DNA from 2 places in the Agrobacterium bohemicum genome. Region 2 is predicted to be linked to the other one. Evidence: predicted binding sites of a transcription regulator. Region 2 holds the regulator's gene; the other holds the start of a gene.

Region 1 (5,479 bases), on a different contig from region 2:
TGAAACGCTGCAGAAGCTGTGCGACAATTGCCCCAACCTTGTCGGCTTCAAGGATGGCTCAGGCGACATCGGTCTGGTGCGGAAAATCACCGCAACGGTTGGCGAGCGCCTGACCTACCTCGGCGGCATGCCGACAGCTGAACTGTTTGCCGATGCCTATCTGGGTGCTGGCGTGACCACCTATTCGTCTGCCGTGTTCAACTTTGTGCCGGCGCTTGCTCAGGAGTTTTACAAGGCGCTACGCGCAGGCGACAGAGCAACGACGGACCGTATTCTGATCGACTTCTTCTATCCGTTCATGGATATTCGTAACCGCCAGAAGGGTTATGCCGTTTCCGCCATCAAGGCCGGGGTGCGTCTAGTCGGGTTCGATGCTGGCCCGGTTCGTGCGCCTCTTACCGACATCACAGAAGAGGAAGTGGGCATGCTGGACGCGTTGATTGGACCTTACAAGCCATGAAAATAGAAGCGGTCCGCACTCATCTGCTCGACTACAAGCTGGCTCATGCCTTTGAAAGCGCGTCCATGCGCTTCGACAGGCGTATCCATTGCCTTGTGGAGATCATATGCGACGACGGAACCGTGGGTTGGGGCGAATGCCTCGGCCCGGCAAAGCCGAACGCGGCCGTGGTGGCAGCCTATACGCCTCACCTCCTGGGTAAAGACCCGCTCGATATCGAGATCATCTGGCATCAGCTCTACAACGTCCTCAGAGATCAGGGCCAGCGCGGACTGACGATGACAGCGCTCAGCGGTATCGACATCGCGCTTTGGGATATCAAGGGCAAGCGTTTCGGCACGTCGATATCTCGGCTGCTGGGCGGTCGCTTCCGCGAAAGCGTCAAAGCCTACGCAACCGGCTCCTTTCGCAAGGACGGTGTGGACGCGGTCTCCGACGTCGCGGCAGAAGTTGCCGGTTATGCTGGCCAAGGCTTCCATGCCGTGAAGATCAAGATCGGTTTCGATGTGGCGGAAGACATCGCTGTCATAAAAGCCGCACGCGAAGCGGTCGGCCCGGACGTGCGGATCATGATCGACGCCAACCACGGCTATGATGCGCTGGAAGCGGTAGAAGTGGGCAACACGCTGGCACCACTCGGCATCGACTGGTTCGAAGAGCCTGTGGTGCCGGAGCAATTGGAGGCCTATCAGGCTGTTCGCGCCGGTCAGCCCATTCCCGTTGCCGGCGGCGAAACCTGGCACGGGCGTTACGGCATGCGCGCCCCGCTGGAAAGCCGTGCTGTGGACATTCTCCAGCCCGATCTTGCAGGCAGCGGCGGCTTTTCCGAAACCAAACGCATCACCGACCTCGCAACGCTCTATGGCGTTCGCGTCGTTCCGCATGTCTGGGGAACCGGCGTGGCCATTGCCGCCGCCTTGCAATTCATGGCCTACCTGCCGCCAGACCCAGCCCGGCGCGCTCCGCGTCCGCCGATACTGGAGTTCGACCGCACGGAAAACCCGTATCGCCAAGCCGTGCTGACCAGCCCGCTGGATCATGTCGATGGCGTGGTTCAAATACCGGATGGACCGGGGCTCGGCATTGAGATCAATCGGGACGCGCTGGAGCAATATGCTTTGAAGGACGTCTAGTCTTCGATTAAAGAGCTCGTGATGAAAAAAGCCGGGCGTCAGTGATGACGCCCGGCTTTTGTTAGATGGCAGCTCCACGCTCCGTCACCCCGAAGTTCACTCGGCATGACGGAGAGAGAGCATAATCAGTTCGTACCCTTCAGATCGACCGGGAAGAACAGAGTCTCACCAGACGAGTCGTCAACACCGTCATTGTCGGTCACAGCAAAGGCCTTGCCGGACTTGTCGAAGGCAAAACCTTCAAGCTTGTCGACAACGTAACCGTTTGTCTGGGCCTTCAAGTCTGGCAGGAAATCGTGAACTTCGGTCTTCTTGACCAGCGGCAGCTCGCCACCGATTTTGCCTGGCTTCAGGTCCTCAATCGCGACGCTGTAAAGCTTCTTGATCTTTGCCTTGTCGCCAATCAGGTTGTCACGCTCTACAATGTAGACATTGTCGCCGTGGGCGGTGATTTCTGAAAGACCGACCCAACCATCCTTGGTCTTGTCCAGCGGGTAGTGCACGGCGCCCCACTCCTTGGACTTCAGATTGTAGGATACCAGCTTGACCATGCCTTTTTCGTTCTTGCCCCATTCGCGCTGAACGGCCATCCACAGCGTGGCGTCATCGCCCTTGCCGATCATGGTGACGCCTTCGAAGCCAAAGCGGGTTTCGCCTTCCAGCAGCTCTTTCGGAAGAGCGATTTCGGTCTTGATCTCGCCCTTGGCATTGACGTTGTAGAGCGCATGCGGGACTAGCTTTTCGCTGTTGCCCTCCGACGCGACCCAGAAGCCACCCTTACCATCCAGCGTAATGCCTTCCATATCCAGCTTCTGCGCTGGCTGACCATCACGCTTCACGCGCAGGACGCTTGTGATGAGTGCAGGCTTCTGGTTGGCGTCGATGGTGTAGATCGAAGGCTGGTTGCCATAGACCGAGTCGGAGATGGCATAGAGAATGCCTTCTTTTTCCGGATCTCCAACGAGGCCGGACAGTGCGCCCCAACCGATGGGTGCACCGTCGACAGTCGCGGACGTCAGCTGCGGGTAAGCCGCCTTCCCTTCCGAACGTTCATAGATCATGACGTGCGAGCGCGCTGCACCGTCTGCTACGAGATCAGCTTCGTTTGCCGTGACGAGGAGGTTGCGCGATGGAATGGCGACTGCTCCTTCAGGGGAAATGCCCGAAGGAAGAATCTGCATCAACTGCGGCTCGCCGCCTGTGTCCTTGTAAACACCCACAACAGAGGCGCGCTCGGCCAGAACAAAGACATACTTATCGCTGCCGAATGTCGCTACTTCCAGACCTTCAGGCTCGATGCCCTTGGCCTTGGAGCGTTTTTCAGGATAGTGGCCGATGGCCGCAACAGCATGCTCGAAGGATGAGCCTGCCTCGTAGACAAGCTTGCCGGTTTTGTCGAAAATTGTGAAGCCGCGTGAGCCGCCTTCCCAGTCGCCTTCGTTGGCGATGACAATGCGGTCATTGTCCAGCCATTTCACGGCATCCGGCTCGCGTTTGCGGGCATCCTGCTTATCGGTGAATTTTAGCTGACCATCTGTTTTGGTATCGATGCCCGTCAAATCAACCGTACCGGCGGAAAAATGGTTCGTTACCTTCCCGCTTTTACCATTGATGATGACGATATGGTTGTTTTCCTGAAGCGTCAGGGCAATCTCACCGTTGGCATTGATGGAAACGAATTCCGGCTCAGGATCTTCCGGCGCAATTTCGGCAAGCCCGGTCACGTCGATCTTCTTCAGCGTCGAGCAATCCGGTGCACCATCCTTCAGGCCGATGGTGACGAGGAAACCTGCTGGCATCTGTGGAATCGCACCGCCATTAACCTCTTCATCCCGCTCGTTTTCGATGGCAATTGCCATGAAGCTCTTGTCCGGCGAAACCGCAACGGAGTCCGGCTGTCCGCCCAATTCACAACTTGCCTCGATCTTTTTCGTGGCAATGTCCACAGTGACCAGCTTGCCGGACGGTTTCACGAAGCTTTCAGACGTGTTGACGCCCGCCAAAACTTTTCCTCCGGATACCGCAACCGAGGTTGGCTCGCCGTCCATCATCAATGCACCCAGCGCTTTCGGTGCCTTGGCATCGCTAATGTCGATGAAGCCGATGCCGCCGAGTGGGCTATCCGAATAAATCAGCGTGTTGCCGTCTTCACTGGCCGCGATAATCTCCGCAGACGTCACCGTCTTCTCTTCCTTGTCGGAAGGAAGGTTCAGGGCCACGGGAAAAGAAGCGATACGATTGAAGACCTGCTCTGCGGCGGCAGGAAAGGCTACGGAGGCGCAAAGCGCCGCAGTCAGCGCAGCACTCGAAAAACGAAATGTCATGGTGTCCCCTTCAGTGCATTGGAAAAATGCATATGAGGGCTTTTGCGACATGGACGTGACAGGCAAATGACAATGAGAACATGCTGATAAACAAAAAGCCCGGCTTGAAGCCGGGCCCTTTGCATTTCTTCGGCGTTATTTCGCAAAACTGCGCAAACAGCCGAATGTTTCCTCGTAGACCTCAAGACCGTTCGCCCGCCGCGGACAAACAGCCTTTTGAAACTTAGGAGTTAACAGCTTCCTTCAGGCCCTTGCCTGCGGAGAACTTTGGCACGTTGCGAGCCGGAATATCGACTTCTGCACCCGTGGAGGGGTTACGACCCTTGGAAGCTTCGCGACGGCTAACGGTAAAGCTGCCGAAGCCAGCGAGACGAATATCGCCACCGCTCTTCAGTTCGTTCTGTACAGTTTCGAAAACTGCGTCGACCGCAGATGCGGCATCAGCCTTCGTAAGACCAGCCTTTTCGGCAACTGCAGAAACGAGCTCATTCTTGTTCATGTTTCCACCCCTTTCAATGGTTTGAAACGACTCAAATTGGATCGGCGCAGAATACTTATCTATTCGCGCACCGCCACCCAAAAGCGCCGGAATGACCTGAAAAACAAGGGGTCTAGAGTTCTTTTCACAAAAAAGGCTGGCATTTCTGCCAGCCTTTCAACGATTTTGTGCTAATTTAGCATCACGATCAACGGTCGTTTATCAATGCGCGATTGTCTGACCGGTATCATCGACGCCTTCAACGGTTGCAATAACCGGCGTCTCAATGCTCCCATCCCATTCGATCGGCTCCGGCATACGCACCAGCGCATGTTTGAGAACTTCACCCATACGGGAGACCGGGATGATTTCCATACCGTTCTTTACGTTGTCAGGAATCTCGGCCAAGTCCTTGGCGTTCTCTTCCGGGATCAGCACCTTCTTGATGCCGCCGCGAAGAGCCGCCAACAGCTTTTCCTTCAGACCGCCGATGGGCAGAACGCGTCCGCGAAGGGTAATTTCGCCTGTCATCGCGACATTCTTATCCACCGGAATACCGGTCATGATCGAAACGATGGCGGTTGCCATGGCCACACCTGCGGAGGGACCATCCTTCGGAGTTGCACCTTCGGGAACGTGAACGTGGATGTCCGACTTGTCGAAACGAGGCGGTTCGATCCCGAAATCCACGGCGCGCGAGCGAACGTAAGACGCCGCTGCCGAAATGGATTCCTTCATCACTTCCTTCAGGTTACCGGTCACGGTCATACGACCCTTGCCCGGCATCATGACACCTTCGATTGTCAGCAATTCGCCGCCAACTTCCGTCCATGCCAGACCGGTGACGACACCAACCTGATCTTCGCCCTCGGCTTCGCCGTGACGATACCTTGGAACGCCCAGGTAATCGTTGATGTTTGCAGCGGTAACAGCAACGGACGTCGACTTACCCTTGATGATTTCGGTCACGGCCTTGCGAGCGAGTTTCATCAACTCACGCTCAAAGCTACGAACACCGGCTTCACGGGTATATTGCTGGCTGATGGCCATCAGGGCATCGTCGCTGACGGAAAACTCTTCCGGG
Region 2 (5,479 bases):
GATTTGCGCAAGGCGCAAGCCTGCTTGCTGATACTCAGCCGCGGGCGTCACGTGCTTTGGAGGCACGATTTTGGATTATATCCATCTCGCCAGATCGCAGCCCTTCGATTGAACGGCTGCTGGATCTTGGCGAATGGATCAGCCTTGGCGGGCTTTGCGGTTGGCATAACGACGATCGCGTTCTGCCTTGCGGGCCGCTTCGTCTTCGACAACGCGAGCAATACGATTTTTTTCAGCCGCCTTGCGGGCGTCTTCTTCAGCGTTTGCGGCAGCTTCGAGTTCGGCTTCGCGTTGCGCAGCTTCAGCTTCGAGGCGAAGTTTTTCTTCACGCTTCTGCGCATCTCTTTCGGCCTGACGCGCTCTGCGTGCTTCGGCAACAGCAATCTGCTCTGCCTGCTTGGCTTCGAGTGTCGGTGCGGCAGCTTCCTTTGCTTCACGATAGGCCTTCAAAAGAGCGGCCTTCGCGTCGGCCGCGGCGCCGCGACGTTCGGAAACTTCGTTGTTCTTGATATTTCTAGTGTTTCTCAAATCTCTATTCCAGTTGATGCGTCATGCCGACCGGGGTCAGGATTTTTTGGCGCGTTTCGTTGGGATGACTGCGGGTTTCATGCTGTCGTCAAGTTCTTTCGCAAGGCGCGCTTCACGCAGCCTGATGGTCTTTTCGTCGCGAGCCTGGGCAATGGAGTTGAGTTCATCAACCGCACGACCGCGTGCAAAAAACTGCGATTGCGTAGCGCCGAAAGCGATTTCGGCCTGCTTGCGAGATTTGCTGTGAGCGTCAGACATGGAGTTCCCTTCCTATCGCATCGCACTGAAAATCGGAATCGATTTTTTAAAAAGGACGATACGCAGATTTATTGCTCGAAGCGTATTCGTGCATCTCGACGATGCAATACGTTCAAGCGTTTGGCCGTCGAGCGGCACAAAAAAAGGCCAGGCAACCTGCCTGACCTCGATTGGTCTCATGCTTTCAACAATGCCAGTACATCCGTGGTCAATGGAAAGCAGAGTCCGTATTATACAGCCTGCAGGTTGCAAGCAGACATTTTGCCCGACTTGTTGTCGCGCTCAAGGTCGTAGCTCAGCTTCTGGCCTTCAACGATTTCGCGCATACCTGCACGCTCTACAGCGGAGATGTGTACGAATGCGTCTGTGCCGCCGTTGTCAGGCTGAATGAAGCCGAAGCCCTTGGTGGAGTTAAACCATTTTACTGTGCCTGTGGTCATAATGAACCCTTTCAAAGCATAAGAGATAGATCGCAGAACTTGCGTCCCGCGTGCGATTATAGCGATTTTTTTGAAGGAAAGGGTTAGTTCAAAACGCGGTGCTAATCGCGCGGCAACCAAAGCTCAGCAAGCAAAATATCGATATGACATTGATAGACGTTTATCGTCGGATAGTCAAACTTTAATTTTGAGATAATGACATCGACTACCGATGGCGCTGCTCGAAGGGTACGTTTGGTGCATGCTGGCAGTTGGCTTTTATATCAGAAAGAGGTGCCCCTGGACCCAATCGACGTCTTGGAAAAATATATCTCAGACATATGGTCCAAAGTTATTGAAGCTCCTTTTCTATCCATCTCCCGTCGGTCTTGTGGAGATGGAAGGGTATACGTTGAGTGGGCCAATAATCACTATTGGCTCATCTGTGAAGAGCGCGGCAAGGAATACTGGCGCAGGGAAGCCGAGGACATCGATGATGCCGCATTCGAGTTGAATTCGACAGAACTTATGATGCACGCAATCAAAAAGGAGCGCTCTTTACGTCCCGCAAAAGTGTCCTACCATCTCGTTGGAACTGGATGTACCTGGACATCGAAATGATGGGCGCGATGAAAACGAGTTATGGAATTCGAGCAAAACAGCGCTACGTCGAAGTTTTGCAGCGCGCGCGCCTGAGCCAAGAAGAAAGACTTTACGCGCGCTACCCAATCAATCTGGAAGTCTGATATCTATCAGGCTTCCATAGAGTATCCCGCGCCGCGCACGGTGCGGATAACATCCTGCATATTGGAGAAGTTGAGCGCCTTGCGCAGGCGGCCGACGTGGACGTCCACGGTGCGTTCATCCACATAGATGTCGTGACCCCAGACGCCGTCGAGAAGCTGAGAGCGCGAGAAAACACGACCGGGAGACACCATCAGGAATTCCAGCAGGCGGAATTCGGTTGGTCCGAGCCGCACTTCACGGGTCTTGCGGTGAACCCGGTGGGTTTCCCGGTCCAACTCGATATCCCCGCATTTCAGCACCGAAGACAGGACTTCGGGACGAGCGCGGCGCAGCATGGCCTTGACGCGGGCCATCAGTTCCGGCGTTGAAAATGGCTTGACCACATAGTCGTCGGCACCGGTGGCCAGACCACGCACACGTTCGCTTTCCTCACCACGTGCCGTCAACATGATGATCGGGAGGCGTTCGGTTTCAGGACGCATTCTCAGACGGCGGCAAAGCTCGATGCCGGAAACGCCCGGCAGCATCCAGTCCAGGATCAAAAGATCCGGCGTGCGCTCCTGCAAGCGGATTTCCGCTTCGTCGCCACGCGGGATCGTGTCCACGTCGTAACCTTCGGATTCCAGATTGTAGCGAAGAAGAACGCTCAACGCCTCTTCATCTTCGACAACTGCTATTTTCGGCACCATGGCTAAGGGACTCCGCCAGTCTTATAGGGAATTCACTCGGTTACTGCACCGAGCGTGTTGGAACTGTCGTCCTTGGGACGCTCGCCTTCCGGCTGGCTACCGGTGGCCATGTAGTAGATGGTCTCCGCGATGTTCGTGGCATGATCGCCAACACGCTCTATGTTCTTGGCACAGAACAGAAGATGCGTGCAGGTGGTAATGTTGCGCGGATCTTCCATCATATATGTCAGCAACTCGCGAAACAGCGAGGTGTACATCGCGTCGATTTCCTCGTCGCGCTCGCGGATGGTCTGTGCCTTTTCCGCCGAACGGGTGGAATAGACGTCCAGAACGTCTTTCAGCTGCACCAGCGCCAGTTCGGACAGATGCTCGAGACCGCGCGCCAGCTTGCGAGGAACGCCGGTTCCGGCAACCGCTATAACGCGCTTGGCCGTGTTCTTGCCGAGGTCGCCGACGCGCTCCAGATCGGCAGCGATGCGCAGCGAGCCAATGATTTCGCGAAGGTCGGCTGCCATAGGCTGGCGCTTGGCAATGGTGACGATGGCCTTGTCGCCGATTTCGCGTTCGGCGTTGTCAAGGATCGTGTCATCCGAGATGACCTTCTGGGCCAGGGCTGCGTCGGAATTGACGAGGGCGCGCACGGCATCCGCGCACATCTGCTCCGCCAGACCGCCCATTTCGGCGATACGGCGGGTCAGGAACTTCAGCTCTTCATCGTAAGCGGACATGATATGCGAGTGGGTCGGCATGTTCTACTCTCCAGTTTCGGTGCGATTCCGCAAGCCCAGCCGGGCTCAAGCGGTTTGCGCTGATGTTGTGAACCAACGGCAGATCAGCCGAAGCGGCCCATGATGTAGTCCTGCGTACGCTGGTCATCCGGGTTGGTGAACATCTTGTCGGTGTCATTTTCTTCCACCAGATGGCCGAGGTGGAACATGGCCGTGCGCTGAGATACGCGGGCGGCCTGCTGCATAGAGTGCGTCACGATAACGATCGTATAGTTGGCGCGCAGCTCGTGGATCAATTCCTCGACCTTGGCAGTCGCAATCGGGTCCAGCGCCGAGCATGGCTCATCCATCAGGATGACTTCAGGCGAAACGGCAATGGCGCGGGCGATGCAAAGACGTTGCTGCTGGCCACCGGAAAGACCGGTACCGGATTCGTGCAGGCGATCCTTTGCTTCGTTCCACAGGCCGGCCTTTTGCAGGCTGGCTTCGACGATCTGGTCCATATCAGCCTTGCTGCGGGCAAGACCGTGGATGCGTGGGCCGTAGGCGATGTTTTCATAGATCGTCTTCGGGAATGGGTTCGGCTTCTGGAACACCATGCCGACGCGCGCGCGCAACTCAACTACGTCGATCGCGGGATCGTAGACATCGTCCTCATCGAGCGTGATCTTGCCGGTGACGCGGCAACCGTCGATCGTGTCGTTCATGCGGTTCAGCGTCCGCAGGAAAGTAGACTTTCCACAACCGGATGGCCCGATCAAAGCTGTTACCGTGTTTTCGCGAACGTTGAGGTTCACATCGTAAAGGGCGCGTTTCTCGCTATAATAGACAGAAACGTCCTTGCCGATCATCTTGTACGAAACTTCATTCATTTTCTTGTCCAGCGCCTTTTCAACTGCTGCTTCCGACAACATGTTCATAGCTTTCAAGCTCCTCTACCAGCGCCGTTCAAAGCGGCGACGCAACAGAATTGCGCCAACATTCATGACGATGAGGAACATAAGCAGGATGATAATAGCGCCGGATGTTCTTTCGACAAAGGCACGTTCTGCTTCGTTCGCCCACATGTAAATCTGCACCGGCAGGGCCGTAGACGGGTCCATGGGTGTTGTCGGATAGTTCGTGACGAAGGCGACCATGCCGATCAGAAGCAATGGCGCGGTTTCACCGAGAGCATGCGCCAGGCCGATGATCGTGCCGGTCAGAATGCCGGGCATGGCAAGCGGCAGGACATGGTGGAAAATGGTCTGCATTTTCGACGCGCCAAGGCCAAGAGCCGCGGCACGGATGGAGGGTGGCACTGCCTTCAGCGCCGCGCGGGTGGCGATGATGATGGTTGGCAGAGTCATCAGGGTCAGAACCAGACCGCCAACCAGCGAGGCCGAGCGTGGAAAGCCCATGAAGTTGATGAAGACCGACAGACCAAGCAGACCGTAAACAATCGAGGGAACGGCAGCCAGGTTGTTGATGTTGACCTCGATGAGATCCGTCAGGCGGTTCTTTGGCGCAAACTCTTCCAGATAGATGGACGCTGCGACACCGATGGGCAGAGACAGAACCAGCACGATCAGCATCATGTAGAACGAGCCGATGAGAGCAACGCCAACGCCAGAGGCTTCCGGACGGCTGGATGCGCCGTTGAAGAAGATGCCGGTGTTGAACTGCTTGGCAATCTGGCCAGCATCGGTGAGTTGCTTGACCCAGGCGAGTTGCTGATCGGATATCCGACGGTTCTGTTCATTGACAGTCAGATCGACCTGGCCCTTGAAGGCGCTGTCGAGATCGCCCGACGCCAGAAGGGAGACGGTGCGTGTTGTGCCGATGATGCTTGGATCATTGACGACGACATCCCGGAGCTGAACGCGGATACCATCCGAAATCATCGCAGAGACACCGCGCAGAGCCGTGCGGTCATCCAGCGAAACGCCAAGTGCCTTGGCCACCGCATTGCGGGCCACGAGAGGATAGTTGGCCGTAACGAGCTTGGCCGGGTTCTGAGCACGCACATTATCCGGATCGATGATCTGTTCAGAAAACTCGACCGGGACGGTAATCATGGTCTGCTGGAACGCTGTGTAACCCTTGCCAACGACCGACCAGAGCAGAAGAA

The links. The regulator PhoB, encoded in region 2, activates phosphate uptake and scavenging genes when phosphate is short. The targets are predictions, from matches to a motif close to TGTCATNNANCTGTCAT.
Region 1: ATO67_RS18690 (esterase-like activity of phytase family protein) is a predicted target of PhoB. The motif match lies at 3,973-3,989, and genes of this name have one in related genera.

What each region holds. Positions count from the first base shown of each region.
Region 1 is NZ_KQ961034.1:156,479-161,957, reverse strand. It holds gene kdgD (5-dehydro-4-deoxyglucarate dehydratase) at 1-460, shown strand, start outside; gene ATO67_RS18695 (mandelate racemase/muconate lactonizing enzyme family protein) at 457-1,593, shown strand; gene ATO67_RS18690 (esterase-like activity of phytase family protein) at 1,719-3,917, opposite strand; gene hupB (DNA-binding protein HupB) at 4,141-4,434, opposite strand; gene lon (endopeptidase La) at 4,618-5,479, opposite strand, start outside.
Region 2 is NZ_KQ961028.1:243,209-248,687, forward strand. It holds gene ATO67_RS11900 (DUF6481 family protein) at 139-528, opposite strand; gene ATO67_RS11905 (hypothetical protein) at 565-786, opposite strand; gene ATO67_RS11910 (cold-shock protein) at 1,017-1,226, opposite strand; gene ATO67_RS23110 (hypothetical protein) at 1,805-1,951, shown strand; gene phoB (phosphate regulon transcriptional regulator PhoB) at 1,958-2,641, opposite strand; gene phoU (phosphate signaling complex protein PhoU) at 2,674-3,390, opposite strand; gene pstB (phosphate ABC transporter ATP-binding protein PstB) at 3,474-4,289, opposite strand; gene pstA (phosphate ABC transporter permease PstA) at 4,305-5,479, opposite strand, start outside.